2 regions of the Blautia sp. HCP3S3_D9 genome follow, and region 1 is predicted to be linked to the other one. Evidence: riboswitches for the same ligand, from Rfam matches in the RefSeq annotation. Region 1 holds a riboswitch; the other holds the start of a gene.
The links. Region 1 has a riboswitch for ZMP and ZTP ahead of ACTNES_RS07190 (IMP cyclohydrolase). Riboswitches for the same ligand answer to the same signal wherever they lie in the genome.

Region 1 (15,311 bases):
TAAAGCAGAGGTTAATTCTGATAAGATTTCCGTAAATCTGTCATGGAGTAAAGCTGGAGGCTGCGATGCTTATGAGATTTATCGCAGAACCTACAGAAGTTCATGGAAAAGGATCGCCAGGGTAAAATCAAATACACTGAAATATAAAGATACGACACCAGTTCGTGGATGGGCCAATTATTATGCTGTATGTGGATATGACAGCAAGACCAAAACAACGGGAAATCGTTCAAATATCCTGCTTGCAGTTCTTGATTCTCCCCAATTTACTTTTCCGACGGTCAGAGATGCATATGTCGATGTTCTGCGTGCAGTTAAAGCAGGGGATAAGACAGGTATGATCGAGCCAATGCCGTACGGCACAGTGAATCTTGAGTATTTTGTTTTTGACATGAACAATGACTCAATTCCGGAACTGATCGTGGGTTCTGACTGCCCCTGGGAGGAAGGAGATAAGACCTATACCCGGAAAATCTGTCAGCTTTATACTTGTGAGAAGACCGGTTCAGGTTATAAATCAAAGCGAATGAGCGGTTATTTCTGGGACCCGCAGATGTCGGAAAAACATGATTATTTATATGAGAATTATTACTGGTATGCTAAATCTGTGAATTTTAAATATCGATGGTTTATAGATAAAGAGGATAACATACTTAAGCATTACAGTGAACCTCTGAACTATAAAGTGGGAAGTAAAGAATTGATTGATTTTGATTCCAGAAATAAGAAACCTTCATGGACAAAGATTACAGATACCAGTGCACTTTCAGGACTGTAAACAGCGAAAGGAGGCAGTCATAATGAGAAAAAAGAATAGAAACCTGTTTTTGTTAGTAATGGTGATGGCAGTTATCTGGCTTGGCGCAGTGAATATATCCGCTTCTACGACGATACCGACAGATGTTGAAACCGCTTCTTCGAATTGTACGCTTCTTGGAGTAAAAGGTGAATATATCACGCAGATTCCACAGGCGTTAAAAAGAATTAATGAGATTCGTAAAGAAGCCTGCCAGGAGGGTGTACCTGATCCTCGGACCGGCAGTCCACTAAAACCATCGGATTATGTGCCAATCAAATGGTCTTCTGATCTTGAATATATTGCAAGAATACGTGCTGCAGAATCAGGAATTACAATGGCACACAAAAGAACAAATGGTAAAAACTGCTTTCAGATCAAGAGCCCTAATTACGTAAGAAGCTATGGCGAAGTTCTTGCCTGGGACTGGGGAAAAACCATGACGGACGGAATTGAACAGTGGTATGAGGAAAAAGCAGACTGGGTAAATCAGGTTCCTGGTGCTGTTACACGTCATTATACACAGATGATCGATCCGTCCAATACATACATAGGCCTTGGGACATTTTATTCAGAACATACACAATTTCCAAATACAACGGCAGGAGAGTTTTCTTCCGAGACAGGATTGGATGAAACTCAGGGAACAGCGGTAAAGGACTGCGTGCAGACTCTTGAATTCGCAGATTCTTATTGCAGTAATGAGTACAGAATCTCCGGTAATCTTTCTGCGCAGGCAGATAAAACTTCACAGCTGAGAATGACAACGGATATTTCATTCAACGGTACAACTATCAAAAATCTGCAGGTGATGGATCAGATTACATGGAGCTCTTCTGATGATAGTATCGCATCGGTAGACAGTAACGGTGCAGTGACAGTTCACACCTGTGGAAAAGTAACGATTACCGCAAGCGACAGTGCAGGACATAAAGTAGAGACTACACTGGAAGGAAAACATAATTGGGATAATGGAAAAGTTACAAAAAAGGCAACTGCATCTACCAAAGGAGAGAAGGTATATACTTGCCAGAATTGTCATTTAACCAGAACGGAAGAAATTCCTCCACTTACAACAGATACGCCTGGCAAACCGGCATTGGACAAGATTTCTGCCCTTTCCTATAATAAGATCCAGATCAGCTGGAAAAAATCCCTGAATGTATCCAGGTATGTCATTTATTATAGAAAGACAGGAACTGCCAAATGGACACAGCTTGCTACAGTGAAATCTGGTGTAACGAAATATGTCCATACATCCTCTAAGAAATATCCAATCATAGTAGGACAGAAATATGATTATACAGTGAAAGCGTATAATCAGGTTTCAGGAAAATACAGTACCTATGACACAAAAGGTTTAACTGTAAAAACAGTTCCTGAAACTCCACAGCTGATAAAAGCTGTAGTTAATTCTGATAATACAGTCACTGTCAGCTGGAAAAAAGCAGGCGGCTGTAATGCCTATAGAATTTTCCGCAAAACGACTCTGAGCAATTGGACACAGATCGGATCTGTAAAAGCATCTGCGTTAAGTTTTACAGATAAGAATCCGGTTGCTGACATGAAAAATACTTATACAGTAAAAGCTTATTACAGCAAAACCAAAACTGCCGGAAAATATGATGAACAGGGAGTAAGTGCAAATCTGAGTAAAACAGAAAGACCGGTCACACCGACACCTGCACAGCCGGCAGTCCCGACACCGATTCCGATTCCGCCGGGAGTACATCCGACACTGATGACAGATATAACCTTAAGTCGACGTTCTATCACTATGACATCTAAAGGAGATAGAGTATTTCTTGATTCTATGGTTCTGCCGTTCAGAGCTTATTATAAAATGCTTGGATGGGTAAGCAGCGATCCGTCTGTAGTATCGGTAGGTGGGTATGATTATCTGGCTTCTTCCAGTACAATGCTTACGGCTGTGGGAAATGGAACAGCAGTAGTTACAGCTTATGCATTGGATGGTTCCGGACTGACTGCTCAGTGTAAAGTAACCGTAGATTATAAAGATGACAATGGAACTTCGGAACTGCCTTCTATTCCGGATGATCAGAATACTCAGGTAATCAAAGTGAAATCGATCAAATTAAGCCAGACATCCGTAACAATCACAGACAAGAAGAAGCATTATGTTATAGAAGCAACCTACAGTCCATCCAATGCCACAGTAAAGGGATGCAGATGGACCACGAGTGATAAGTCTGTTGTACTGGTAAACAGTGGATGGGCGACGGAATTCAGTAAACATTACCTCACACCTGTGGGAAATGGAACTGCGGTAATTACAGCTCATGCACTGGATGGCTCGGGTGTGGTTGCAAAATGTGTGGTAACAGTAAATATGAAATAAGTGTACCTGCTCAATGCTTCACAGCTACGGGTCAAAATCCATGGAATATCATCTTTTGTGATGAGATTTTCTAAACTGACAAAATCTGGGGGACTGCCGCATAGACGGCAGTCCCTTTTTGTGCTATAATACCTGTTGAAATATCCGGGCTGCTGAAAAATTGATTCAGGCTGCCGGAAAAAACAGAAGAAAAGGAGCAATGAAGATGAGTGACCTGTATTCAGAATTATTGGTAAAACGGGAGCACACAATCAAAGACAGTCTTGTAAAGTATGGCCTGATTGTGTTGACAGCAATCGCAGTAATTGCCGGACTGATTATCACCCCATTAATATGGATCGTAGCTGTAGCATTTGGAATTGCATGTTATTTCGTAATTCCTAAAACAGACGTAGAATACGAATATCTGTTTATCAATGGCGATTTCGACATCGACATGATCATGTCAAAGACAAAAAGAAAGAGAGTAAAGAGTTTCAAATTATCAGAGGCAGATCTGGCAGCTCCGTTAAATTCCCACAGAATGGACTATTACAACGGAAACCAGAAGATGAAAGTACTGGATTTTTCATCAGGAAATTCAGAACATAAACGTTTCGGGGTCATCACAAGACTTGACGGAGATTTATGCAAGATTATTCTGGAACCAGATGAAGCACTTGCAAAAGCTATGAAAAATTCAGCACCGAGCAAAGTTTTTTTGGATTGACATAGAAACTGATTTTTGTTACACTTGTGAAAAATAAAAGGGCCAGTTGCTGGTTCCTTTTTATTTATTACAATATAGGGAATGCTCTGTAGAATTCTTATATTGTAACAGACAATAGTAGTAATTCAATTTCATATACGCAAGGGAGGAAATGCAATGGGTACTATCATTGGTGAAGGCATTACATTTGATGACGTGCTGTTAGTTCCGGCATATTCAAAGGTAATTCCGAATCAGGTAGATGTCACAACTTACTTAACAAAGAAGGTTAAACTGAACATTCCTATGATGAGTGCGGGAATGGATACAGTAACCGAGCATCGCATGGCGATCGCTATGGCGAGACAGGGTGGTATTGGTATTATTCATAAGAATATGTCCATTGAAGCGCAGGCAGAAGAAGTAGACAAGGTAAAACGTTCTGAGAACGGTGTTATCACAGATCCTTTCTATTTATCTCCTGAACATACACTTAAGGACGCAGATGAGTTAATGGCGAAGTTTCGTATCTCCGGTGTGCCGATCACAGAAGGCAGAAAGCTGGTTGGAATCATTACCAACCGTGACCTGAAATTTGAGACAGATTTCAGTAAGAAAATCAAAGAGTGCATGACTTCTGAGGGACTGATTACAGCCAAAGAAGGAATCACACTGGAAGAAGCCAAGAAGATTCTGGCAAAATCCCGTAAAGAGAAATTACCCATTGTAGATGATGACTTTAATTTGAAAGGTTTAATTACTATTAAAGATATTGAGAAACAGATTAAATATCCTCTGGCAGCCAAAGATGATCAGGGACGTCTTCTCTGTGGTGCTGCAGTAGGAATCACAGCTAACGTGCTTGCACGTGTAGATGCACTTGTAAAGGCGTCTGTAGATGTGATCGTAATTGATTCTGCACACGGACATTCAGAGAATATTCTGAAAGCTGTACGTGAGATCAAAGCTGCATATCCGGATTTGCAGGTAATCGCAGGTAACGTAGCAACAGGCGCTGCAACAAAAGCTTTGATCGAAGCTGGCGTAGATGCAGTTAAAGTTGGTATCGGACCTGGCTCTATCTGTACAACACGTGTTGTTGCTGGTATCGGTGTTCCGCAGATCACAGCTGTCATGGACTGTTACGAAGCAGCGAAAGAATACGGAATCCCGATCATTGCGGATGGTGGTATCAAATATTCAGGCGATATCACAAAGGCAATCGCAGCTGGTGCGAATGTCTGCATGATGGGAAGCATGTTTGCAGGATGCGATGAGAGCCCGGGAACATTCGAACTGTATCAGGGTAGAAAATACAAAGTATACCGTGGTATGGGATCTATCGCAGCTATGGAGAACGGAAGTAAAGACCGTTATTTCCAGGAGAATGCGAAGAAGCTTGTTCCGGAAGGTGTTGAAGGACGTGTTGCTTACAAGGGACATGTTGAGGATACAGTATTCCAGCTCATGGGTGGTCTCCGTTCCGGTATGGGATATTGTGGAGCAGAGACAATTGAGAAGCTGAAAGAAACAGGCAGATTCATCAAGATTTCTGCAGCGTCTCTTAAGGAATCCCATCCGCATGATATTCACATCACAAAAGAAGCGCCAAACTATAGCGTAGATGATAAATAATAAAGATTTACAGTAATATATGCCCTGGTTGGCTGCTAGTGGAAGGAAAGCAAATACCTTCCGGCATGCTGACCGGGGTGTTTTTTGTTTATTATTCATTGGAAGAGGCGTAATAAATATATGATGGGGGATAGCTGGGTTAAGATGCATTATTTCCGAGGAGTGCTATAGAACCAATATAATTATAAGAGAAGGTAAAAATGCAGAAACAGACAAAAAGGAAAAGAACGGGGACCAAAACAGCAAAAACGACAGTGAGATCACGAAGAACCAAGACAGCAGAAACAGCAAAGAAAAATGGAATTTCAAAGACTGTAAAATCTGCAAATCCATATGCGGCAAAAAAAACTGCAGGCAGAAAGAAACGGGGGAAAAGCAGCAGGGTCAGACAGAGAAATCAAAGGGTTCTTATTATCGGTTTACTGATGGTTATTATAGTTCTGGCGGGATGGATCGTTATAAATCGTATGAGTGAAAATGGATGGAGTATTGGAGGATTTATACATAATTCTGACACAGTGGTTTCTGATACAGAACAGTCAGAAACAGATTCATCAGATTCTTCCGGTGGTCCGGAACAATGGCAGAAAGAAGGGGCACCATACATAGATGTGAAATTGCTTACACCGAATGAATATTCCAGACCGCAGATTCCAATTGAGAGTGTACAGTATATAGCGGTTCATTATACTGCAAATCCGGGAGCAACAGCGATTGCTAACCGGAACTATTTTGAAAATTTAGCGAATACTCATGATACAAAAGTAAGCAGTCATTTTGTGGTGGGACTGGAGGGAGAGGTAGTACAGTGTATTCCAACTTCAGAGATGTCTTACGCAACAAATTCCCGCAATGTAGATACATTATCTATCGAGTGTTGTCATCCTGATGAGACAGGAAAATTTAATGATGCAACGTATGATTCGGTAGTAAAATTAACAGCGTGGCTTTGCAAAAGGTTTGATTTAACTTCAGAAAATGTGATTCGCCATTATGATGTCACAGGAAAAGATTGTCCGAAATATTATGTGGAGAATCCGGATGCATGGTTACAGATGAAAGCAGATATTGCAGCGCAGATTGAGACAGACTATAGCTTACAGAATAATTAATAGAGGCCGATAATCTGTTATTTATAGCAATCCCAGAAAATTTAAGGCACATTTTGAAGATTATTTCATTCGCTTGACATTCGCATTTTTGAAATGGAGGGCATAAAAATCATGAGGGAAATCATAAAGAAAATCAGCAGCCTGCAAAAAAATTTGCCTTGAAATCCGCAAAGAAGTATTGTACTATAATAACAGCGTGTGAGTTTTTCACAACAGTGCCTGCATGACTGGCGGAAGTAGGATCACCTACAGGGAGTGCAGCGTGGATATGAGCCGACCGCCTGGGCAGCCTGGAGATAAAGGGTTTCCCAGGCTTTTTTGACCTTATTTTTAAAGAAAAGGAGAAAAAACTATGGAAATGTTATCACTGGAAAAAGAACTGAAAGAGAATTCCTATCCTGGAAGAGGAATTGTAATCGGACGTTCCGCAGACGGTAAGAAAGCAGTGACAGCTTATTTCATCATGGGCAGAAGCGAGAACAGCAGAAACAGAGTATTTGTAGAAGAAGGCGAGGGCATCCGCACACAGGCTTTTGACCCGTCCAAACTTACAGATCCAAGCCTGATCATCTACGCACCTGTACGTGTACTGGGAAACAAAACAATCGTGACAAACGGAGATCAGACAGATACTGTTTATGAGGGAATGGATCACCAGCTTACTTTTGAACAGTCCTTAAGAAGTAGAGAATTTGAGCCGGATGGACCAAACTATACACCTCGTATTTCCGGTGTGATGCACGTAGAGGATGGAAAATTCAGCTATGCAATGTCAATCCTCAAGAGCAATAACGGAAATCCGGATGCATGTAACCGTTATACATTTGCATACGAGAATGCCATTGCAGGAGAGGGACATTTTATTCATACCTATAAATGTGACGGAAACCCACTTCCAAGTTTTGAGGGAGAGCCGAAGCTGGTAGCGATTCCAGATGATATGGATGTGTTTGCAGAACTTCTCTGGAACAGCCTGAACGAAGATAACAAAGTATCTCTGTTTGTGAGATATATTGATATTGAGACTGGTAAGTACGAAAGTAAGATCATTAATAAAAATAAATAACAGTCAGTCACGGAGTCGGTTACTGAATCGTGTTATTGTGCACAGAATGAATAGTAGCCTGAACACAGATAATATGCGCAGATTACCGTGAACAGAAGACAATGCTTTTGCAGTAAAGGATTATTTACAGAAATCAATTTTGGAATATTTATTTCGTTCATACGGAGGATTAATACAATGAAAGAATTCGAATTAAAATATGGCTGTAACCCGAATCAGAAACCTGCTAAAATTTATATGGCAGATGGTTCTGAACTTCCGATTAAAGTGCTTTCCGGAAGACCAGGATATATCAATTTCCTGGATGCATTTAATGGATGGCAGCTGGTAACAAACCTGAAGAAAGCGACAGGACTTCCAGCAGCTACATCTTTTAAACATGTATCTCCGGCAGGTGCAGCAGTAGGGCTTCCACTGACAGAGACACTGGCAAAGATTTACTGGGTTAATGATATGGACTGGAAGAATTTTTCTCCATTGGCATGTGCTTATGCGAGAGCCCGTGGTGCAGACAGAATGTCTTCTTTCGGTGATTTCATTTCTCTTTCTGATGTTTGTGATAAAGATACAGCACTTCTCATCAAGAGAGAAGTATCTGATGGTGTCATCGCACCTGGATATACAGAGGAAGCACTGGAAATTCTGAAACAGAAGAAAAAGGGCAACTACAATGTTATCCAGATTGATGAGAATTATGTACCGGCTCCGCTGGAGCATAAAGAGGTATTTGGAGTAACTTTCGAACAGGGACGTCAGGAACTTGTCATTGACGATGAAATGCTTTCCAATATCGTGACTGAGAATAAAGAACTTACAGAGGAAGCAAAACGTGACATGAAGATTTCTCTGATCATTCTGAAATATACACAGTCTAACTCTGTATGCTTTGTAAAAGACGGACAGGCAATCGGTGTTGGGGCAGGACAGCAGTCCCGTGTACACTGCACAAGACTGGCAGGACAGAAGGCTGATAACTGGTTCCTTCGTCAGTGTCCAAAGGTGCTGAATCTGCCATTTAAGGACAGCATTTCCCGTGCAGAGCGTGACAATGCCATTGATGTTTATATCGGGGATGAATATATGGATGTACTTGCTGATGGTATGTGGGAGAAAACTTTCACAGAGAAACCGGAAGTATTTACAAAAGAAGAGAAACGTGCATGGCTGGATCAGATGACAGATGTTACTCTTGGATCTGATGCGTTCTTCCCATTCAGTGATAATATTGAGCGTGCGCATAAGAGCGGCGTAAAATATATTGCTCAGCCGGGTGGATCTGTGCGTGATGCGGATGTAATTGATACATGTAATAAATATGGAATGGCAATGAGCTTTACTGGAATTAGATTATTCCATCACTAAGAAATATAAAAGGGACGTGCGAGACAAATAAAGATCGTGGGTGTGGTTTCGGAGTTTAAGAAAAAACTTTTTCTAAAACTTATGCAAAAGCGCCCACGATCTTTATTTGTCTTGCACTGGTATTGAAGATGGGAGATAGTGAATAATATAAGAGGTACTATAAAAGTACTATAAGAAATAATGTAAGAACCTGGTAGATGATAAAATAAAAAGAACCAGCAACAGCTGATTCTCTAAGAGCGATAGACGGGGCTCGAACCCGCGGTCTCGACCTTGGCAAGGTCGCGCGTTACCAACTACGCCACTATCGCATTTATTATTTCTTGCTGAAACAGTTACCTCAGCGACAAAATATATACTACTATAAAAAGTTCTTTTTGTCAAATGTTTTTTTCACTTTTTTATAAAATTTCAAATATATATTTTTCTTTGCGTATCAGGGAATATAAAATCTGAACATTTCGTGAAGTCTGAAGAAGGAAAATTGCAAAACATCAGGGGCTGTGCTATGATTAACAAATGCAAAGAAGTTCCTGTGTAAATAGTGGACAGGAATGAAAAGCAATAAAGGAGATGAAATTTAGTCATGAAGAAAAGACTGATGATGCTGACGCTTTGTTTTTCACTGATGGTTCCGACTACGGTATCAGCGAATATCCTTGATTATGAGGGAACGATCAATGCGTATAAGCAGGACAATAAAACTCCACAGATTTTTGAAATTGATGATGGCAACGGTAAGAAGGTGACTGCAGTTGCCAAGGCAGATACAGTTTCTATATCCGTCAAGTATACATATATAAGATCTAATCCGGGAAAGGATGCCGGAAAATTAAAGAAAGTATATCTCGGAACAAATGTGGAGCGTGTTGCTGTATGTGATAATGGCTGGAGCAAGGTAACTTACGAGTACAAGAATAAAAAGGGAGCACAGAAGATCATCGGGTATGTCAGAACAAAGAATATCAATGACAGTGACCAGGTGAAAACTGCAAAGGGTACTTTTACAGCATTAAAAGACAGTGACATTCTGGATTATCCGGGTAAGAAAGATGGAGAGGTAGTAGGTGAGGTTATCCAGGAGGATGAGATCAAACGTCTTGCTACGGTAAATGATATCTGGAGTCAGATTTCCTATAAAAATGATGCGGGAAAGAATACGATCGGATATATTCCTACCAATGTGCTGGAGAATGTGACAGATACGCAGGAGAGTGAAGAGGAAACGAAGATTGCAGAAGTTGATGGTCAGGAAGCAGGAGTGATCCATAAGAGTGAAGGCAAAGGGGTATTTGCGGATGCTGTAGAAGGTGTGACTGCAGATAAGGGTGAAGCTGTTAATGGAGTACAGATCGGTACTCCGGTTGCAGTATCTTCTGATGCAACTTTGAAGCCACTGGGAACATTTAAGATCACACATTACTGTCCTTGCAGTATCTGCTGTGGTCCATGGGCAAATGGTGTTACAGCGTCTGGTGTGACTGCGACAACCAATCATACGATTGCAGTAGATCCGTCTCAGATTCCATATGGATCAAAAGTCGTAATCAATGGACAGGTTTACGTTGCAGAGGATTGTGGTGGTGCGATCAAGCAGAACTGTATCGATATTTACGTTGCGACTCACCAGGAAGGCGAAGATAAGGGCGTATATTATACAGATGTATATTTACTTCAGTAAAACTGAAAAAAAGACAACATAGAAAATCCGACAGGAGCATTCTCACTTCTGTCGGATTTTTTATGTTGATCAAACGTTTTTAGCAGTCAGAGAAATTTGCCTGAAGAACTCTCTCTTGCGTATTATGCGTTTTTCAGTGCCTGTTCAATATCAGCAATAATGTCTTCTACGTTTTCAATACCAACGGAGAGACGGATCATTCCAGGTGATACACCGGCCTCTACAAGCTGTTCATCATTCATCTGACGATGGGTATGGCTTGCTGGATGCAGGATCATAGTCTTGGATGCAGCCACATGAGTAGCGATAGTAGCAAGTTTTAAGCTGTCCATAAATCGTACCGCAGCTTCTCTGCCACCTGTCAGTTCAAAAGAAATAACACCACATGTTCTGCCACTGTTCATGTATTTCTGAGCTAGTGGATAATATTTGTCATCCGGAAGTCCGGCATAGTTTACGTGAGATACCTTTTCGTGGGCATTCAGGAACTCTGCGATTTTCTGTGCGTTATAGCAGTGGCGCTCTACACGAAGCGGAAGGGTTTCCAGCCCGAGATTCAGCAGGAAGCAGTTTGTTGGAGAAGGAATGGAACCCAGATCACGCATCAGCTGAGAAGTTGCCTTTGTAATGTAGGCTTTTTTTCCAAACTGTTTGGTGTAGACAACGCCGTGATAAGATTCATCCGGTTCTGTCAGACCATGATATTTGTGTCCATAGGCATCCCAGTCAAAGTTACCACTGTCAACGATGGCGCCGCCGACCTGTACAGCATGTCCATCCATATATTTGGTTGTGGAATGGGTAACGATATCTGCACCCCATTCAAAAGGACGACAGTTTACAGGGGTTGCGAAGGTATTATCTACGATAAGCGGAACTTCATGCTCATGAGCAACCTTTGCGAATTTCTCGATATCCAGAATTACCAGTGCAGGGTTTGCAATGGTTTCTGCAAAAAGTACTTTGGTGTTCGGACGGAATGCAGCAGCGATTTCTTCAGGTGTTGCATCTGTGTCAACAAAGGTACAGTCAATACCGAGTTTCTTAAATGTAACAGCAAGGAGATTGAACGTTCCTCCGTAAATAGTGGAAGCTGCGACAACGTGGTCACCTGCTTCGCAGATATTGAAGACGGCATAGAAGTTAGCTGCCTGTCCGGAGGAGGTAAGAATTGCGGCAACACCGCCCTCCAGATCAGCAATTTTTGCTGCTACAGCATCGTTGGTCGGGTTCTGCAGACGGGTATAGAAATATCCTTCTGCCTTCAGATCAAAGAGCTGGCCCATTTCATCAGTGGTATCATATTTATAAGTGGTACTCTGATAAACCGGGAGTGCACATGGTTCCCCCTTAGATGGAGTGTAACCGGAATGGAGACATTTAGTCTCGAGTTTGAAGTCACTCATGAGATAGTTTCCTTTCTTATGTTAAATGTTGCTTCAATAAAACGTTGTATTAATATTGGGAAAATATTGATGATATTGATACAAAATTTCATGATAGTCATAAAAAGATTATAACGCTGAAAATTAGAGAAGACAACAAAAAAGATAATAAAAAATGCTCAGGCTTTTTCTAACCAGTCATGAGATAAAAGATAACAAAAAAATGCCCAGGCTTTTTCTAACCAGTCATGAGATAAAAGATAACAAAAAAAAATGCCCAGAGCCGGAATCGAACCAGCGACACGAGGATTTTCAGTCCTCTGCTCTACCAACTGAGCTATCTGGGCATTTGGTATGTGATATGTTTACCACGAGTTTTATAATAGCATATAGATTGTTTGAATGCAAGCAAAAATTTAAAATTTTGCGAAAAAAGAGAAAATGGTGGAGATATACCTTATCTGGCCATAAGGTATATCTTTTCCATATCTTTCATATTGAGCTGTTTGAATACGCCAATGGTGCGGGTATCTTCAAAGCTGCATTTGAATGCAAGGTCATGGATTTCCTGCTCAGTGAGGTCAAGCCCCAGTTCATGTAAACTGGTTGGCATTTCCACGGAACGGAAAAAGTTTTCCATTGCTTCAATTCCAGCGAGGGCTGTTTCTTTATAGTCGGTTCCACATGGGATATCGAATACGTTAGTTGCGAATTGCGCAAAACGTTCCGGGTTTACTTCGTAAACGTAACGGGCCCAGCTTCCCCAGATGGCGGCGAGCCCGGCACCGTGGGTGACATCGTAGACGCCGCCAAGTTCGTGCTCAAGCTGATGGCAGGCCCAGTCACCACCGCCTGTGCCGCATCCGGTCAGGCCATTGTGGGAGAGGCTTCCGGCCCACATGATTTCTGCCCTGGCACTGTAGTTGTCTGGCTCTTTCATGAGAATGCGGGCATTGTAGATGACTGTCTGCATGAGAGATTCGCTGATACTGTCGGTAATCTCCATGGTTTCAATATTTACGAAGTAGCGTTCCATGGTGTGCATAAGGATATCTACACAGCCGCTTTCTGTCTGATACTGAGGGAGTGTGTATGTGAGGCGTGGATTTAAGATGGCAAATCTGGGTCTGCAGTAATCAGTTTTTGCGCAGCCTCGTTTTTCTTTGGTTTCTTCGTTCGTGATAACGCTGGAACTGCTCATTTCACTTCCGGAAGCTGCAATTGTGAGGACTACGCCGATAGGAAGGCAACCTGCCGGAGTTGCCTTTTTCAGACAGAAATCCCATACATCTGTATCCGGGTTTGCAACGCCGTATCCGATTGCTTTGGAGGAATCGATAACACTTCCACCGCCTACAGCCAGGATGAAATCTACATTTTCTTTTTTACATAAATTAATTCCTTCATAGACTTTTGAAAGATGTGGATTAGGTACAACGCCGCCCAGAGTAACATATTCAAGTCCTGCTTCTTTCAGATTAGCAGAAATCTCACTGATCAGCCCGGAACGTACAGCACTTTGACCGCCATAGTGGATCAGCACTTTTTTTGCTCCATATTCTTTCAGCAGAGAACCTGCCTGAAGGTGGGTATCTTTTCCAAAGATGACGCGGGTTGGTGTATAATATTCAAAATTTCTCATAATATCTAAATTACCTCCGATGATTTAACAGACTGTCTGTTAGCTGTAATGCTATATAGATATGTAGGTTTCACAAACAGTAAGCTGGCAAACAGTACCAGTGAATAATGTTTCGTTTATAAGTACAATAGTTACTGGCCGTGTTTTGTTATTATCAGTGAAAACGGGGACAGTAACGTACAATATTATTAAAGCAAATAATAGGAAAATAGTCAAAAAATAATAAAAAATTTAAAAATATATTAAAAGACAGGAAAAGAATGGCTGCGCTGAAATGTATCTATAAATTTCTTCACAGATACCTATAATTTTCTACACACCTAAATTGGAAAGACAGAAATTTATAGATTTTGGACAGAAAATTTTATGGGCATTATGTGAACGGAATGTTATGATAAATACACTTAAATATACAAAGTGAACAAAAAAAGGAGGAAATAAGAAATGAAGAAAAGAATGTACAAGATTATGGCACTTGCCATGACAGCAGCTATGGTGGTACCTATGGCAGCACAGACAACTGCATTTGCAGCTGACGACAAAGAAATTACTTACTGGAACATCGCGGTAGAGAGCCCGGACAAAGATATTGTTACCGCAGCAGTAGATAAGTTCAACAAAGAAACAGAGTCAGGCTACACAGTAAATCAGGTATCCATCCAGAACGATACATACAAAGAAAAACTTGTTATCGCTATGAGCTCTGGTGAATGCCCTGATATGTACTCAAGCTGGTCAGGTGGCCCAATGTACGAATACATTGATTCCGGATTTGCTCAGCCGATCGATGATCTTCTTGATCAGTCTGATATCAAAGATAAACTTCTGGATGCAGCTATCGAGCAGGGAAGCTACAACGGACATGTATATGCAATCCCATATCTGAACGTATCACTGGCTGGTATCTTCTACAATAAAGAGATGTTTGAACAGTACGGACTGGAAGAGCCGAAAACATTAGCAGATCTGGAGAACATCTGTGCAACATTAAAAGAGAACGGAATCACACCATTTGCACTTGCTAACGGATCTAAATGGACAGGTTCCATGTACTTTATGTCTCTGGCAGCTCGTTATGGCGGACTGGAACCATTCCAGAATGCAGTTGCAGGAACAGGCAAATTTACAGATGACTGCTTCATCAAAGCAGGTGAGAAGATTCAGGAGTGGGTTAACAACGGATACTTCCCGGATGGTGTAAACTCCTTAAGCGAGGATGACGGACAGGCTAAGCAGTTAATGTATCAGGAAACAGCAGGTATGCTGCTCTGCGGATCATGGTATACAGGAACATTCCAGTCTGACAGCGAAGAATTCTACCAGAAGATCGGCTGGTTCCCATTCCCTGCAATCGACGAATCTGACGCTGACTCTACAATCCAGATTGGTACTGTAGGTGACCAGTTCATTTCCTTCAATTGCGAAGGTGACAAACTTGCAGCAGCATTCGAGTGTGCAGCAGACCACTTATCAGACGAAGTTGCTGATATCACATACTCTAACAACAAGATTGTTCCTGTAAAAGATGCAGGCGACCACATCACAGACCCTGTTGTAAAAGAAATCTTTGATGCAGCTGAAAACG
Region 2 (15,311 bases), on a different contig from region 1:
TTTGCTGTCAGGACAACTCTCTTGCCGCCGTATACTTTCTGAACGATCTGGTTCAGTTTGTCTTCGATAGAACCTTCCAGTTCATATGCATAAGTAAAGTCGTTTGGTTCTTCAACGAGACGGAGAACTTCTTCTGCAAGTTTGATTCCGCCTTCGCCGCCTTTTGCCCATACTTCAGAAAGAGCAACATTAACGCCGAGTTCTTTACATTTAGCTTCAACAAAGTCAAGTTCAGCTTTTGTATCTGTTGGGAATGCATTGATAGCAACAACACATGGAAGTTTGTATACGTTCTTGATATTGGAAACGTGTTTCAGCAGGTTCGGGATACCTTTCTCAAGTGCTTCCAGGTTCTCGTTGTTGAGGTCGGCTTTCGCAACGCCACCGTTGTATTTCAGAGCACGTACAGTAGCTACGATAACAACTGCGCTTGGTTTTAAGCCTGCCATACGGCATTTGATGTCGAGGAATTTCTCAGCACCGAGGTCAGCACCGAATCCGGCTTCTGTGATGGCGTAGTCTGCAAGTTTCATAGCCATCTTTGTAGCTGTTACGGAGTTACATCCGTGAGCGATGTTTGCGAATGGTCCGCCGTGTACAATTGCCGGAACATGTTCCAGAGTCTGTACAAGGTTTGGTTTCAGGGCATCTTTTAACAGGGCTGTCATAGCGCCTTCTGCGTGGAGGTCACCAGCTGTTACCGGTTTCTGCTCGGAAACTTTACCGTATGTATATCCGATGATGATCTTGGATAATCTTTCTTTCAGGTCTTTGATATCGCTTGCAAGACAGAGAACTGCCATGATTTCAGATGCAACAGTGATGTCGTATCCGTCTTCACGAGGCATACCGTTTGTTCTTCCGCCAAGGCCGTCTACTACGTTACGAAGCTGACGGTCATTCATATCTACACATCTTCTCCATGTGATCTTACGTGGGTCAATGTTTAATGCGTTGCCCTGGAAGATATGGTTGTCGATCATAGCGGCAAGTAAGTTATTAGCTGCACCGATTGCATGGAAGTCACCTGTGAAGTGAAGGTTAATATCTTCCATCGGAACTACCTGTGCATATCCGCCGCCGGCAGCACCACCTTTTACACCGAATACCGGTCCCAGGGATGGCTCACGAAGAGCTACCATAACGCTCTTTCCAAGTCGCTGCATACCATCTGCAAGACCTACAGTAGTAGTAGTTTTACCTTCGCCTGCAGGAGTTGGGTTGATAGCTGTAACAAGGATTAATTTTCCATCCTTTTTATCGCTTTCTTTCAGAAGATTGTAGTCGATTTTTGCTTTATATTTTCCGTACTGCTCCAGATATTTGTCATCAATACCTGCCTTCTCTGCAATCTGAGTGATTGGAAGCATTTCGCATTCCTGTGCAATCTCGATGTCTGATTTGAATCCCATAATGTTTTTCTCCTTTCGTCTCCGCATAACATGAAAAACTTATGTTACTGTTCAATTCACGATCAGTAACAGACTTATTCATTGAAGGAAGCGCCTGCCGGTTTATAGAACATGTCATGAAATAATTACTGTTCTACGAGATAAAAAAAGGCCAGTATCTGAATGATTCAAATACTGCCCAGACGGTCGGCTCTTACAAACCTCCGACTCCCCGTGGTTTGTAGTCCACTCTTTCCGCCAGTACTCGAAGGTTCCTTCAATTGATGAATACAATATAGCATTTTGAGAAAAAAATGTCAACAAAATTCCATCAAAACGTCAAAAAAATTAGATAATCTGGACAAAAATTATGTGATTTTAATAATAAAGGACAAGAGATAAGCGCCTTAATGAAAGAGTTTCTCATTTAAAACAAAGTGAAAATGTTAAAAAATAAACAGAATGTAGCTATTATAAAGGGGGAGCATCAGGAAATGAGTTTATAAGGATTTCATAAAAAATTAATGATTATATTAGTTGTCATTCAGAAAAAGTATGGTAGAATATAGAACAATAAAGGTAACTCTTCAGCAATAAGACTGTGAGAAGTTACCAATAGAGGTAACAAAGATTAATAAACGGAGACTGAGGACATGGATAGAAAAGAATTTTTGGACATCCTTAGAGAACAGCTTGCCGGAAATATGCAGGAAGGCAAGGCAGCGGCACATATAAGATATTATGAAGATTATATACAATCTCAGGTGCGTGGTGGAAGACCGGAGAGTGAGGTTCTTGAAGAACTTGGAGACCCGCGGCTGATTGCCAAGACCCTGATCGATACAGATGATGGAAGTACACAGGAGGATTACGGAGAATATTCCTCATATGGAGGATATGACAACACAGCAGAACAGCCACGGCAGCCGGAGAAGCGCTGGAAGAAGGTATTGGATCTTTCTACCTGGCAGGGCAAGGCAGTTGTTATTATCGGGGCAGTTCTTGCCATTATCCTTATTGTTCTGGTGATCGGAGCAGTTCTTCCTTTCTTTATTATTCTTGTAATTATTCTTTCTTTCCTTTCATGGTTAAAGAAACGGAATCACTAATTTAGCGTTTTAGCGTGAATATTTTTCTGGAATCTGTACAGAACTTTTACCAGAGCATGTTTGAAAAATCATTCCCACAAATTGTGACGCACATCTTGCAGAAAGCCTTTTTCAAACATGTTCTAAGGAGTTCTGTGCAGAACTCTCAATTTTTCCAATATTACTATAGTATATATTTTAACTGAATCAAATAAATTCCTGTTTCAATTGCGAATATCTGTTTGCCTTATTCGATCAAAAGAGAGATATCTTTCATTCTGACATTCTTATAAAAATCCCATCTTTTTTTACTCACTAATCCTGCCAGGTGCAGGGAAAAATCCCACATTCATGTTTATATTTTTTATTTGGAAAGGAGCCAGCAAATGAAACACAATTTAAAATGGAAAGAACGCCTTGGGGCCTTGCTGATGGCATTGCTTTTTATTCTGCAGGCAGTTTTGGGTCTTTTGCCTGTTCATACTACGCAGGCAGCATCCATGTCGATTGAGACCTGGGATGAGGATAAGAAGGTAGATTATGGATACCGCTTTAATATGAAGTTTCAGCCCGGAATTACAACATATGAATCTTTTGGCTGTGACAATCTGGACAGGGAAGCTTTTTCTGATAATGGAAAGAGTGAACGTGATACAGAGTGTGTCCGTGTAGGGGCAGACTATAAAGCTGGAAGTGCAGGCATGCGTTACAATAATGTAGGAAAGGATGGAAATGGAAATATCGTAGATGTCCGTCTGATTCTTATGGGAGTGGAGAATGCGGAACCCCGTTATGATCTGCGTACTGCCGAGTCCATTGTACAGAATAAAGGCGGTGCTACTTTTGCGTGGAAAGATAACGAAGCTTATCCTATGGTGGGATTCTCCAAGAACAGTATTGGCGTATTTATCTATTCTGTAGGTTATGCGAAAGTAAAATTTCAGTTTCTGAAACATGGCACAGAGGAGACGATTCCTATCAGTGGGCACGGAACGATCCGCGATATTGATGCAGGACAGGGAGTCAGAATCCCGTCCGACTGCAATCTGGATAATGCCTATGTGCTGAAAGATAATGATTATCTGACAGTAGAGGGAAATTCTGTAACTTCTCCACTGGGGTCTGTAGAACCGGACGATCCGAAGGGATGGCTGAATCTGTTTTACAATACGGATAATTTTACAGTAGAGTTTGTTCATCAGTTCCGTCTGGATAAATGGGATAAGAGCCGTGAGGACGGAATTGCCAAAGCAGGATCACAGGAGAAATGGGCGGAGAATACCAGAAATAAATATCTGGATCCGTCAGGAAAGAGCTACTGTGAGACTTTTAAAGGACAGAAATACTGCAAGGCATATGCGTATTTTGACTTTACTTCTTACTGTTTCGGTGATGTTGAAATGAAGAAAGCACCGGAGAAGCGTGTAGGAGAGAGCGGATGTACCTGGGATCAGGCGTCGGCAGCAACGAAAGATGCACCATTTATGATCAGACAGGGAAAAGAATTTCAGTATATGATCCGTGCAGAGGTAACGCCAAATAAGCTGAAATCTTTTGTTGTGCAGGATGTACTGGAGGACTGCATTTCTATAGAAGATGCATCTAAAGTTAGTATTACAAATGATATTGGGCAGACAGTGACAGATCTGTTTGACATTGCGGTTGAAGGGCAGAAAGTTACCTGCAGTGCGAAAACAGAGAGTCTTCAGGACGAGAATTTTACAGATAATCAGACTTATACATTTACTCTGAAAGTACAAAGGAAACCGGAATCAGAAATAAATATTTCAAAATACCTTGCACAGGATGGATATACGATTCTTGTGCCGAATCATGCCTCTATGAGTTATGAACGTACAAATGGAAGCGGAGATACCATGGATTCAGAAACTGTATGGGTAAAGAGTGTAATTTCGCCGGAGCTTGAGGTGACGAAGAATACTTCTCAGTATGAGTGGAAAATCGGAGATGTGGTGGATTATGAAGTTTCCGTTACACAGACAAAGAAGGACGTGCGTGCGGTCAATGTTGTGATCACTGATGAGATTCCATCCTGTCTGAAGCTTCTGGATGGACAGTATTCTGTACAGACAAGTGAGGGTGCGGAAGTCTGCACTCTTAACCGAATGGGAGAAAATGGATGGAAGGCAGAGTGTCCGATCCTGAAATATGGAGAGAAGATAACGATTCGATTTAAATGCCAGGCACTTGAGAACTCCAATGGTCAGGAATGGGAGAATATTGTTTCTGCTACTGCAGATAATCTGCTTAATCCGGAAAGTGGGGAACAGGAATCCCGCAAGGATATGGCAGAAGTATGGACAAACAGTCCGCAGCTTGAGATTGATAAAACAGCGGATAAGTATGAATGGCAGACTGGTGAACAGGTAGCATACCGGATTGTGGTAAATAACGTGACTGCGGGAACCATTGCCAGAGATGTAAATATCACGGATATCGGCCTGCCGCAGGGACTGGTACTTGCAGATGGTGCTCAGAGTGTAGAGGTGCTGGGAGTTTCACAGCAGATCAATTATCCGTTACCGGATAAAAAGAGTGGACAGGCATTTGAGACCAGACAGGTAGAATCTCGTCTGGATGCGGGCGGAAATGGTTTTGCTTTTTACTGTTCCTATCTGCCGTACAGCCAGCCTGTGACACTTATTTTTCATTGTATCGTACAGGAAGAAGCAAATGGACATGAAAGCGTGAATGCCGCGTCAGTAAAGGCATCTAACGCAGATGAACAGACAGATGATGCGGAAGTGTACGTTAATTCCGGAGAATTTTGGATTGAGAAAACAGCAGACCATTATGAATGGCAGGTGGGTGAACAGGTTCAGTACAATGTTCTTGTGGAGAATAAAAGAGAAGGTACTATCGCCAGAAATGTAACGATCTGGGATACCCAGATGCCGGCAGGCCTTGCTCTGGTTTCAGCAGAGGATGTATCTGTCAGTGGAATCCCACAGACCATCACGCAGCCTGTGGCAGGAATAGAAGATGTTCCGAATCAGCTGAATCCGGAATTTTATAATGAAACATCTGAGAAAACGGTAAATTATGAATTCCTTCAGGAAGGAAGCGGATGGAGACTGAATATTTCAGATCTTCCGGCATATACTCCGGTTATGATTTCTTTCCTCTGTACAGTTACGGAGGAGGCAAATGGAATGGAGAGTATCAATGTTGCCAATGTGCAGGCACAGAATGCACCGGCAGCACAGGATGATGCAGAAGTATATGTGAACACGGCTGTTCTTTCAGTGGAGAAAACTTTCCAGAATCCATATCTGGCAGCCGGTGACGGACGTGTAGAGAATGAGTTCCGTGTTGGAGAACAGGTAAACTATCAGGTTACAGTGAACAATCTTCAGAAAGGGTCTATTGCCAGAAATCTTGTGATCAGTGATCTTTCTCTGCCGGAAGGACTTGCACTGGACGGAGAAGAAGGGGCAGTTACAGTCAACGGGGTACCGGCAGTGATCCAGAATCCTGTGGCGGGAACAGATGATGCGGGAAATCAGCTGGATCCGGATAATTATAATGAAACAGTAGAAAAGCCTGTGAACTGTCAGATCACACGTCAGGGAACCGGCTGGATCGTAACTGTTTCAGATCTTCCGTATCAGACACCTGTAACAGTTAACTTCCACTGTACTGTTCAGGAGAGTGTAAATGGTCTGGAAATTGTAAATACTGCACAGGCACGCGCAGACAATGCACAGCCGGTGAAAGATACCACAAAAATCTGGGTAAACTCGCCTGTTCTTAAGGTAGAAAAGACTGCAGATAAACCGTCCTATAAATATGGAGATATTATTACATACCGCATTATGCTGACACAGGAGCAGACCGGCTGCGTGGCAAGGAATGTGACAGTCTATGATGTGCTGGATACTCCTGGAGTGCGCCTTCTGAAGGATTCTGTAATTCTTATGGATGAGAAGGGAAATGTAACAGATGCAGATGTACAGGTCAACGATGACAATACATTTCTGTTGTCAACGGGAAAAGCACTTATTAAGGATGCAAGATACAGTATTTGTGACAATGACAGAGGTGGAATTGTTGAGCAGGTTATGTACAATCCTCTGGACTGTCAGGAACAGAAGAGTATGATCGTGGAATATCAGGCAGCAGTTATTGACACTGCGCTGGCAGGTCAGACAATCCATAACACTGCAACTGCAGACAGCAATGAGAACATTCCGGCAACAGGTGAGACAGAAGTACAGGTACATAGTCCGGTATTGGAAATTGTCAAAGAATCTGATAAGAAGGAATATGCTTCCGGAGAGAAAGGATATTATAAACTGACAGTAAGGCAGCTTCGGGAAGATATTTCTGATCAGAATATTGTGATTGAAGATACGATTGAAACAAAAGGAGCTTCTCTGGTAAGAGATAATATTTTTGTGAAAAAGAATGGTGTAGAGCTAAAAGATATCAAAATAGAAGCGACAGATACAGGATTTCTGATTGATACAGGAACTTCTCTGTCTGACATGGATAAGATTGAAGTTTGTTATGAAGTGGTATTTGAAACTGAGAGCGCAGAAAACGAGAAAGTTGTAAATACAGCGAAGGCAAGAGGAAATCTTGCACCGGAAGTATCGACACAGCAGGAGGTATATGTAAAGGCAGAACCAAAGCCGACAGAGACACCGGTGCCAACAGAAACACCGAAGCCGACGGAAACACCGAAACCAACGGAAGCACCAAAACCAACAGAAACACCGAAAGCTACACCAACTCCGTCTACGCCGGGAACTTGTCCGAAATTGACACAGGTGCCGACAAAGACACCTTCTGCATCAAATAATGGAAACAACGGCAATTCCGGAAATGGAAGTGGCAACAGTGCCGGCGGTAATTCAGGAACCAGTGGATCTGGAAATTCGGGAGGATATTCTTCAGGAGGTTCCGGATACGGAAGCTATCAGTCCGGCTATACAGCAGGAAGTTCTAAGACAGGAGATACCAGACCATTTAAGGCAATGGCAGTTCTTGGATTGCTTGGACTTATTCTGCTTGGTGCTGGTGTGATGATTTTCAGAAAGTCCGGTTCCGGTAGAAAAGGTATTATGCGGAAATGAGGAAACTCAGAACTTTTGCCATAAGTATGGTCGTGGCGGCAGTAGGACTTCTTGTGTATTGCGGCAGTTTTTATATAAGAAGTTATGAACAGAATCTCGCTGCAAAAAGGGATTATGAAGAAATTTTCCAGATTGCGGAAATACAGAGCGAAGATGCAGAGCATACTTTTCAGGAAAGAGAAAGAACAACACAAAAAAGCACGAAAGAAAACAACAGGAATAATTCTGAAAATAGGAAACAGAGCAATAAGAAACATAACAGCCATGCAGATAAGATCAGGGAATCCTTTGGGATTTCCTGGGAAAATCTAAGAAAGATCAACTCCCAGGTGGTTTCCTGGATTACCATTCCGGGAGCTGATATTTCTTATCCTGTGGTGCAGGGGACGGATGATGAATATTATCTGAAACATAATTTTAAGAAAGAAGAGGATTTGTTTGGATGTATTTTTCTGGAACATAATAATAAGAAAGACCTGACAGACTCTCACAGCATATTATATGGGCATAATATAGAAGGAAACATGATGTTTGCCAATTTAAACCGTTATGAACAGCCAGAATTTCTGAAAAAGTGTCCGCAGATAGAGATTACAACTCCGGAAAGGAAGTTTCTGTACAGGATTTTTTCCGTGGAGCAGGCATCGTCTCAGAGTGCAGCATTTGTATGTGGGTACGAATTATCAAGTCCTGCATACAAGTTACAACTGCAGGAATTGAAAAACAATTCCATGTACGATACAGGGATAAAACCGGATGCATCAAGGCCGATAGTAACTCTGATTACCTGCAATTCCCGTCTGGATAAGGAAATACGTATGGCAGTACATGGAACTTGTTATGAAATGCTGGAAACTGAGTGACGAAAATGCCGGTTTATGGGGGAATAAAGCCAATTATCTATCTGGATTTTAATTAAACCAAGTAAGTTTCCAGCTTCAATTGTGAGGCGAATGATTTTATCCACTTGACTATTCCAAGTTATGATTTGGAAAAAAGTAATGAAAACTTCCCTGATATTTTGTATAATTTATGCATAAAAAACAACTTGTTCGTATGACCGTACAAGTTGTATCCTAAGAACAGGAGGGAAGAAGACATGACAGATAATGGAAAGCCTAAATATTTCTCACTGATGGAACAGCTCAGAAATGATATCGTATCAGGAGCTATCCGGCCGGGAGAAAAGCTTCCTTCAGAAAACGAACTTTCACAGAAGTATTCTCTGAGCAGACATACAGTCCGCAAAGCACTGGGAATTCTGGAACAGGACGGATATGTGGAGGCATTTCACGGAAAAGGGACTTACTGTTCTGAGAATATGCGCCATATAAAGAAATCAAAGAACATTGCAGTAGTTACCACATATATTTCCGATTATATTTTTCCAAGACTGATACAGGGAATGGATAATGTTCTTTCGGAAAGTGGTTACAGCATTATTCTGAAGAACACTGCAAACAGCAGACAGAAAGAAGCAAGATGTCTGGAAGAACTTCTGAAAAAAGATATCGATGGTCTGATCATTGAGCCGAGTAAAAGTGAGATGGTCTGTAAGCACAGAAATCTTTACCAGAATCTGGACAAGTTTGAGATACCGTATGTATTCATCCAGGGGATTTATTCTGAAATGAGAGAGAAACCTCATATTCTGATGGATGATGCTCAGGGTGGCTATCTTGTGACGAAGTATCTGCTGGATCTGGGGCACCGCAGGATCAAAGGCTTCTTTAAAGCGGATGATATGCAGGGACTGGAAAGACATAAAGGCTATGTCAGGGCACTGCAGGAGGCGGGGATTTCTTACAATCCGGATGATGTTGTCTGGTTTCACACAGAGGACAGAAAAGTAAAACCTGCGTTGATGGCGAAAGAGATGGTACAGAGTGGACAGCTTCCGGATGGAATCGTCTGCTATAATGACCAGATCGCAGTTCAGGTTATGGAGGAGCTGGAGAAACTGGGAGTCAGGATACCGGAAGACATTTCCATCACAGGTTATGATAATTCTCTGTATGCACAGCGTGGAAACGGGATCACTACAATCGCACATCCACAGGAGAAACTGGGAGAGATGGCAGCAGAACTGATTCTGGAAAAGATCAATAGAGTTCCAGAGGAGGAAAGTAAAGTCGAGAGACTGATCCATCCGGAACTGATCATTCGGGGTTCATGCAGAAAAGCAGATTGAGAAGACAATGAGTCAGAGGATAGTCTGAATCAAGAGTCGTAGCAGGTATAACAGGTAAATGTACAGGTCGGAGCATGGCGGGGTCTGTTTAAGACAGCAGATGCGGGATCTGAAAAATAAATAAAAATTCAGGAGGAATTTTATCATGAAAACAGGAAGAAACTATAAGTTTTGGTTTTGCACAGGTTCACAGGATCTTTACGGAGATGAATGCTTAAGAAAAGTTGCAGAGCATTCCAAAATTATTGTTGAAGAATTAAACAAGAGCGGTGTTCTTCCATTTGAACTTGTATGGAAACCAACCCTGATCACAAACGAACTGATCCGTAAAACATTTAATGAGGCAAATGAAGATGAGGACTGCGCAGGTGTTATTACATGGATGCATACTTTCTCACCGGCAAAATCCTGGATCCTTGGTCTGAAAGAATACAGAAAGCCACTTTGCCATCTGCATACACAGTTTAATGAAGAAATTCCTTATGATACCATTGATATGGATTTCATGAACGAGAACCAGTCTGCACACGGCGGCCGTGAATATGGTCACATTGTTACCAGAATGGGAATCGAGAGAAAAGTTATCGTTGGTCACTGGGCAGATAAAGAAGTTCAGGAAAAACTTGCTTCCTGGATGCGTACAGCAGTTGGTATTATGGAAAGCAGCCACATCCGTGTATGCCGTGTAGCTGATAACATGAGAAACGTAGCTGTTACAGAAGGTGATAAAGTAGAGGCACAGATCAAATTCGGATGGGAAGTTGATGCTTATCCTGTAAATGAGATCGCTGATTATGTAAAAGACGTAGCTAAGGGCGATGTTGATGCATTAGTAGATGAATACTACAGCAAATACGATATCATTCTCGAGGGAAGAGATCCGGAAGAATTCAAACGTCACGTAGCAGTTCAGGCTCAGATTGAAATCGGATTTGAGAAATTCCTGGAAGAAAAGAATTATCAGGCAATCGTTACACACTTCGGTGACCTGGGTGCTCTGCAGCAGCTTCCTGGACTTGCAATCCAGAGACTTATGGAAAAAGGTTATGGATTCGGTGCAGAAGGTGACTGGAAGACAGCAGCAATGGTTCGTCTGATGAAGATTATGACAGCCGGAATGAAAGATGCAAAAGGAACTTCCATGATGGAAGATTATACATATAACTTTGTACCTGGAAAAGAAGGAATCCTTCAGTCTCATATGCTTGAGGTTTGCCCGTCTGTTGCAGATGGCAAGATCGGCATTAAAGTTTGCCCACTTTCCATGGGTGACAGAGAAGATCCTGCAAGACTTGTATTCACAAGTAAGACAGGTCCGGCTATCGCAACATCCCTGATCGACCTTGGCGATCGTTTCCGTCTGATCATCAACGATGTAGAGTGTAAGAAAGTTGAGAAACCGATGCCAAAACTTCCTGTAGGAAGCGCATTCTGGACACCACAGCCAAATCTTAAGACAGGTGCAGAAGCATGGATCCTTGCAGGTGGCGCTCATCATACAGCATTTACTTATGACCTGACAGCAGAGCAGATGGGTGACTGGGCAGCAGCAATGGGTATTGAAGCTGTTTACATTGACAAAGATACAAACATCCGTGACTTCAAGAACGAACTGAGATGGAATGAACTTGCATTCAGAAAATAATAAATTTTGCAATTAATATGGAGGCTGCCATATCAGGCTGGGACTGAAACAATGAATTCATTGAACTGCCTGAAATGGCAGCCCTAAAAATGTAAAAAAAGTACGTTAAAACAGTCAAAAAATTCTATGGTAAAACCATAAAAGAAATGCGATAATACTTATTAGGGTATATCGCATAAACGATTACGGTTTATCAGATAATCCGTAATAAAAATGACAGTGAAACAGGGAGGTACATAAAATGGGAGCAGCAGAAGCAAAAGCAGCAATTCTTGCGAACAAAACAGCACTTGGTATTGAATTTGGTTCTACCAGAATCAAAGCAGTACTTGTAGATGACAAAAATCAGCCGATCGCTTCCGGCGCACATGAGTGGGAGAACCGCTATGAGAACGGTGTCTGGACATACAGTCTGGAAGATATCTGGACAGGTATCCAGGACTGCTATCAGGATATGGCAAAAGATGTAAAAGCAAAATATGACGTAGAACTGGAATCCGTAGGTGCATTCGGCGTCAGTGCCATGATGCATGGATATATGCCATTCAACAAAGAGGGAGAACTTCTTGTACCATTCCGTACATGGAGAAATAATATTACAGGCGAAGCAAGCGAGAAACTGATGGAACTGTTTAACTACAATATTCCTCAGAGATGGAGTATTGCTCATCTGTACCAGGCGATCCTTAATGGAGAAGAACATGTAAAAGATATCGATTATATTGCAACTCTGGAAGCTTATGTTCACTGGAAACTGACTGGTAAGAGAGTTCTGGGAATCGGTGATGCAGCAGGTATGTTCCCAATCGACACCACAAAAGCAGATTACAACCAGGAAATGGTTGATAAATTTGATGAACTGGTAGCTCCTTACGGATTTTCATGGAAACTCCGTGACATTATGCCGAAAGCACTTGTTGCAGGTGAAGATGCTGGTGTCCTTACAGAAGAAGGTGCGAAACTTCTCGATGTAACAGGCAAACTGAAAGCCGGAATTCCAATGTGTCCTCCGGAAGGTGATGCTGGAACCGGTATGGTTGCAACAAACAGTGTTGCAGTTCGTACAGGTAATGTTTCCGCAGGTACATCTGTATTTGCGATGATCGTTCTGGAAAAAGAACTTTCCAGACCATATAAAGAAATCGACATGGTTACGACTCCGTCCGGACATCTGGTAGCTATGGCTCATTCCAACAACTGTACTTCAGACCTGAATGCATGGGTAAATGTATTTAAGGAATTTGCAGAAGCTATGGGTATGGAAGTAGATATGAACAAACTCTTCGGAACCCTTTATAACAAAGCTCTGGAAGGTGATCCGGATTGTGGTGGACTTCTGTCTTACTGCTACTTCTCAGGCGAGCATATGACAGGATTCGAAGAAGGTCGTCCGTTATTCGTTCGTTCCCCAGAGAGCAAATTCAACCTTGCAAACTTTATGAGAACCAATCTGTATACATGCCTTGGCGCTATGAGAGTAGGTCTGAACCTTCTGTTTGAAAAAGAGAATGTAAAAGTAGACCGTCTCCTCGGACACGGCGGATTATTTAAGACAAAAGGTGTCGGACAGCAAATCCTTGCAGATGCTGTAAATGCACCGGTATCCGTAATGGCCACTGCAGGTGAAGGCGGTGCATGGGGAATCGCACTTCTGGCTTCTTATCTTGTAAATAAAGAAGAAGGTGAAACTCTGGAAGCATTCCTTGACAAGAAAGTATTTGCAGACCAGGAAAGCAGCACACTGGATCCGAAGCCGGAAGGTGTAGCAGGATTCAATGCATTTATGGATAGCTATATGAAGGGTCTTTCTATCGAAAAGGCAGCAGTAGAATCTAAAATCTGGTAATATGGAAGAGTTTTCTGACTCTTTGATCTGGTGAAAATATGTGGACAAAAAGTTCGCCACATTTTTTGCCACATATTGAAGAACCATGATAAACACTGTAGAATATCCCTATCAAGTCATACGAGGAGAGTAACAGCAATGTTCGTTGGAAACACCGAGAAGCAAATCGTTCGCTGGCGCGTATGAAACTGAAAGGGAAAAGAAAAATATAACAGATAAAGCAGCATTGTAAGCCATGAGGCCGGCAATGCTGCTTTTTTGCTGTTCAAAGACCCTTCGGGCAGGGTTCTTTTATGAAGACAAAAAGAAAGCCCCGGTAGGGGAGCTACCAGGACTTTCGAGGGGAGTATAAATAATTAAATAAGGGGTTTATGTAAAAAAAATTTTTGAAGGGTAAATTCTTTTTACAGGTATGATTATAATATAGCTTGGTGAAAAAAGCAACATATTTTGATGAATATTCCCCCGTGTTTTTGGGATAATAGTCAATGTGAAGCACATTCAGTAATGAAGTGCGTTGCAAAAGTGCCTGAATTCTTCTGGGACTTTCAGAAGATGTGGGCGTACAAAATGCATCAGGAGGAATAAAATAATGGCAAAAAATTACGAATCTGAAAGCAGAAACAGCAAAAATTACACAGAGACATCCAGCAAAAATACCTATGGAAATGAAATGAACCATACCGATAATCTGAGAAGCAAGAATGAGACAGATTACAAAGATAAGACAAAAAATAAGATGAAAAATAAAACTTCTCAGTCTTATACTTCAGAGGAAAACGAATATTAAGTTTTTTCTGCCAGCGGATTCATTCCGCTGGCAATTTATATTTTTTTACATATGATATAACAAAAAGGAGTCTGCCATGTTTCCAGTGGAAACGATTTCTGCAAAAATGCTGGATTATTATGTGGACCGCAGGGACGCATTGATCATAGATCTGCGCGAAAGAGAATCCTATGTACACAGCCATGTAAAAGGAGCAGTGAATATGCCATACGCAGAGATTGACGAATATACTTCATTTCCCAGGGGGAAAACACTGGTACTTTACTGTGACAGAGGCGGGGCAAGCCTGCGCCTTGCACGTCAGCTTGCAAAACTTGGATACCGCACCCGGTCAGTGATCGGCGGTTTTGAAGCATATCGGGGAAGAAATCTTGTAATTTCGCCATAAGCATGATAAGGTGTATATAGCTGTTTACAGGCAGATTTTTCTGTTTCTGATAACAGAAACAGATCCTGCAATGCTGAAAAATATTGTGGAATGCAATACGAGACACAGCTATGTTTCATACAGCACCGGGAAACTGTGTGATGTAAGAGAAAAGGCGGCATGCAAATGAAACAAAAAACGTAACTGTTCAGTATCTTCACAGTAGACTGCTGAATAGTTACTAAAATACAAACTATAAAAAAGGAGACACAAAATCATGAAATATATGTTTGCGTCAGATGTCCATGGTTCTGCATATTATTGCAGAAAGACGCTGGATGCTTATAAAGAAGAAAAGGCAGAACGCCTGGTACTGCTGGGCGATCTGCTTTATCATGGACCGAGAAATGATCTTCCTAAGGAATATGCACCGAAGGAAGTTATCGCCATGCTCAATGAGATGAAGAAAGAAATTTATGCGGTACGTGGAAACTGCGAAGCAGAAGTGGATCAGATGGTACTGCAGTTTCCTGTAATGGCAGATTACTGCATCTTAAATCTGGATGGAAGAACTTTCTATGCCACACATGGACATGTCTATAATGAAAACAATCTGCCGCCAATCCAGGAAGGAGATATTCTGATCCATGGCCATACTCATGTGCTCAGAGCAGAGCGAAAAGAAGGCTATGTGATCCTGAATCCAGGCTCTGTATCTATCCCGAAAGAGGGAAACCCGCCTACGTATGCAATTTTTGAGGATGGTGTGTTTACGATTAAGGACTTTGAAGGAAATATCGTAAAGAGTATTGACCTTTAAAAAGAAGGAAAGATATTCAGGTAAGAACAGACAGTGGGGCGTTGAGATCCACCTGAAAGGAAAGTGTCTGGATA

Region 2: another riboswitch for ZMP and ZTP. It lies ahead of ACTNES_RS09565 (formate--tetrahydrofolate ligase); the one in region 1 lies ahead of ACTNES_RS07190 (IMP cyclohydrolase).

What each region holds. Positions count from the first base shown of each region.
Region 1 is NZ_JBQHWS010000025.1:13,726-29,036, reverse strand. Features, by position in the region: gene ACTNES_RS07215 (hypothetical protein) at 1-778, shown strand, start outside; gene ACTNES_RS07210 (CAP domain-containing protein) at 801-3,155, shown strand; gene ACTNES_RS07205 (DUF6106 family protein) at 3,361-3,864, shown strand; gene guaB (IMP dehydrogenase) at 4,021-5,478, shown strand; gene ACTNES_RS07195 (peptidoglycan recognition protein family protein) at 5,904-6,590, shown strand; ZMP/ZTP riboswitch at 6,804-6,884, shown strand; gene ACTNES_RS07190 (IMP cyclohydrolase) at 6,943-7,656, shown strand; gene ACTNES_RS07185 (phosphoribosylaminoimidazolecarboxamide formyltransferase) at 7,834-9,018, shown strand; tRNA gene ACTNES_RS07180 (tRNA-Gly) at 9,257-9,329, opposite strand; gene ACTNES_RS07175 (3D domain-containing protein) at 9,605-10,699, shown strand; gene ACTNES_RS07170 (O-acetylhomoserine aminocarboxypropyltransferase/cysteine synthase family protein) at 10,822-12,105, opposite strand; tRNA gene ACTNES_RS07165 (tRNA-Phe) at 12,359-12,431, opposite strand; gene ACTNES_RS07160 (iron-containing alcohol dehydrogenase) at 12,542-13,726, opposite strand; gene ACTNES_RS07155 (extracellular solute-binding protein) at 14,171-15,311, shown strand, end outside.
Region 2 is NZ_JBQHWS010000040.1:1,098-16,408, forward strand. Features, by position in the region: gene ACTNES_RS09565 (formate--tetrahydrofolate ligase) at 1-1,412, opposite strand, end outside; ZMP/ZTP riboswitch at 1,582-1,667, opposite strand; gene ACTNES_RS09570 (DUF1700 domain-containing protein) at 2,045-2,500, shown strand; gene ACTNES_RS09575 (DUF6783 domain-containing protein) at 2,571-2,669, shown strand; gene ACTNES_RS09580 (isopeptide-forming domain-containing fimbrial protein) at 2,866-7,578, shown strand; gene srtB (class B sortase) at 7,575-8,441, shown strand; gene ACTNES_RS09590 (GntR family transcriptional regulator) at 8,678-9,769, shown strand; gene araA (L-arabinose isomerase) at 9,915-11,414, shown strand; gene ACTNES_RS09600 (xylulokinase) at 11,656-13,260, shown strand; gene ACTNES_RS09605 (hypothetical protein) at 13,853-14,050, shown strand; gene ACTNES_RS09610 (rhodanese-like domain-containing protein) at 14,127-14,438, shown strand; gene yfcE (phosphodiesterase) at 14,695-15,237, shown strand.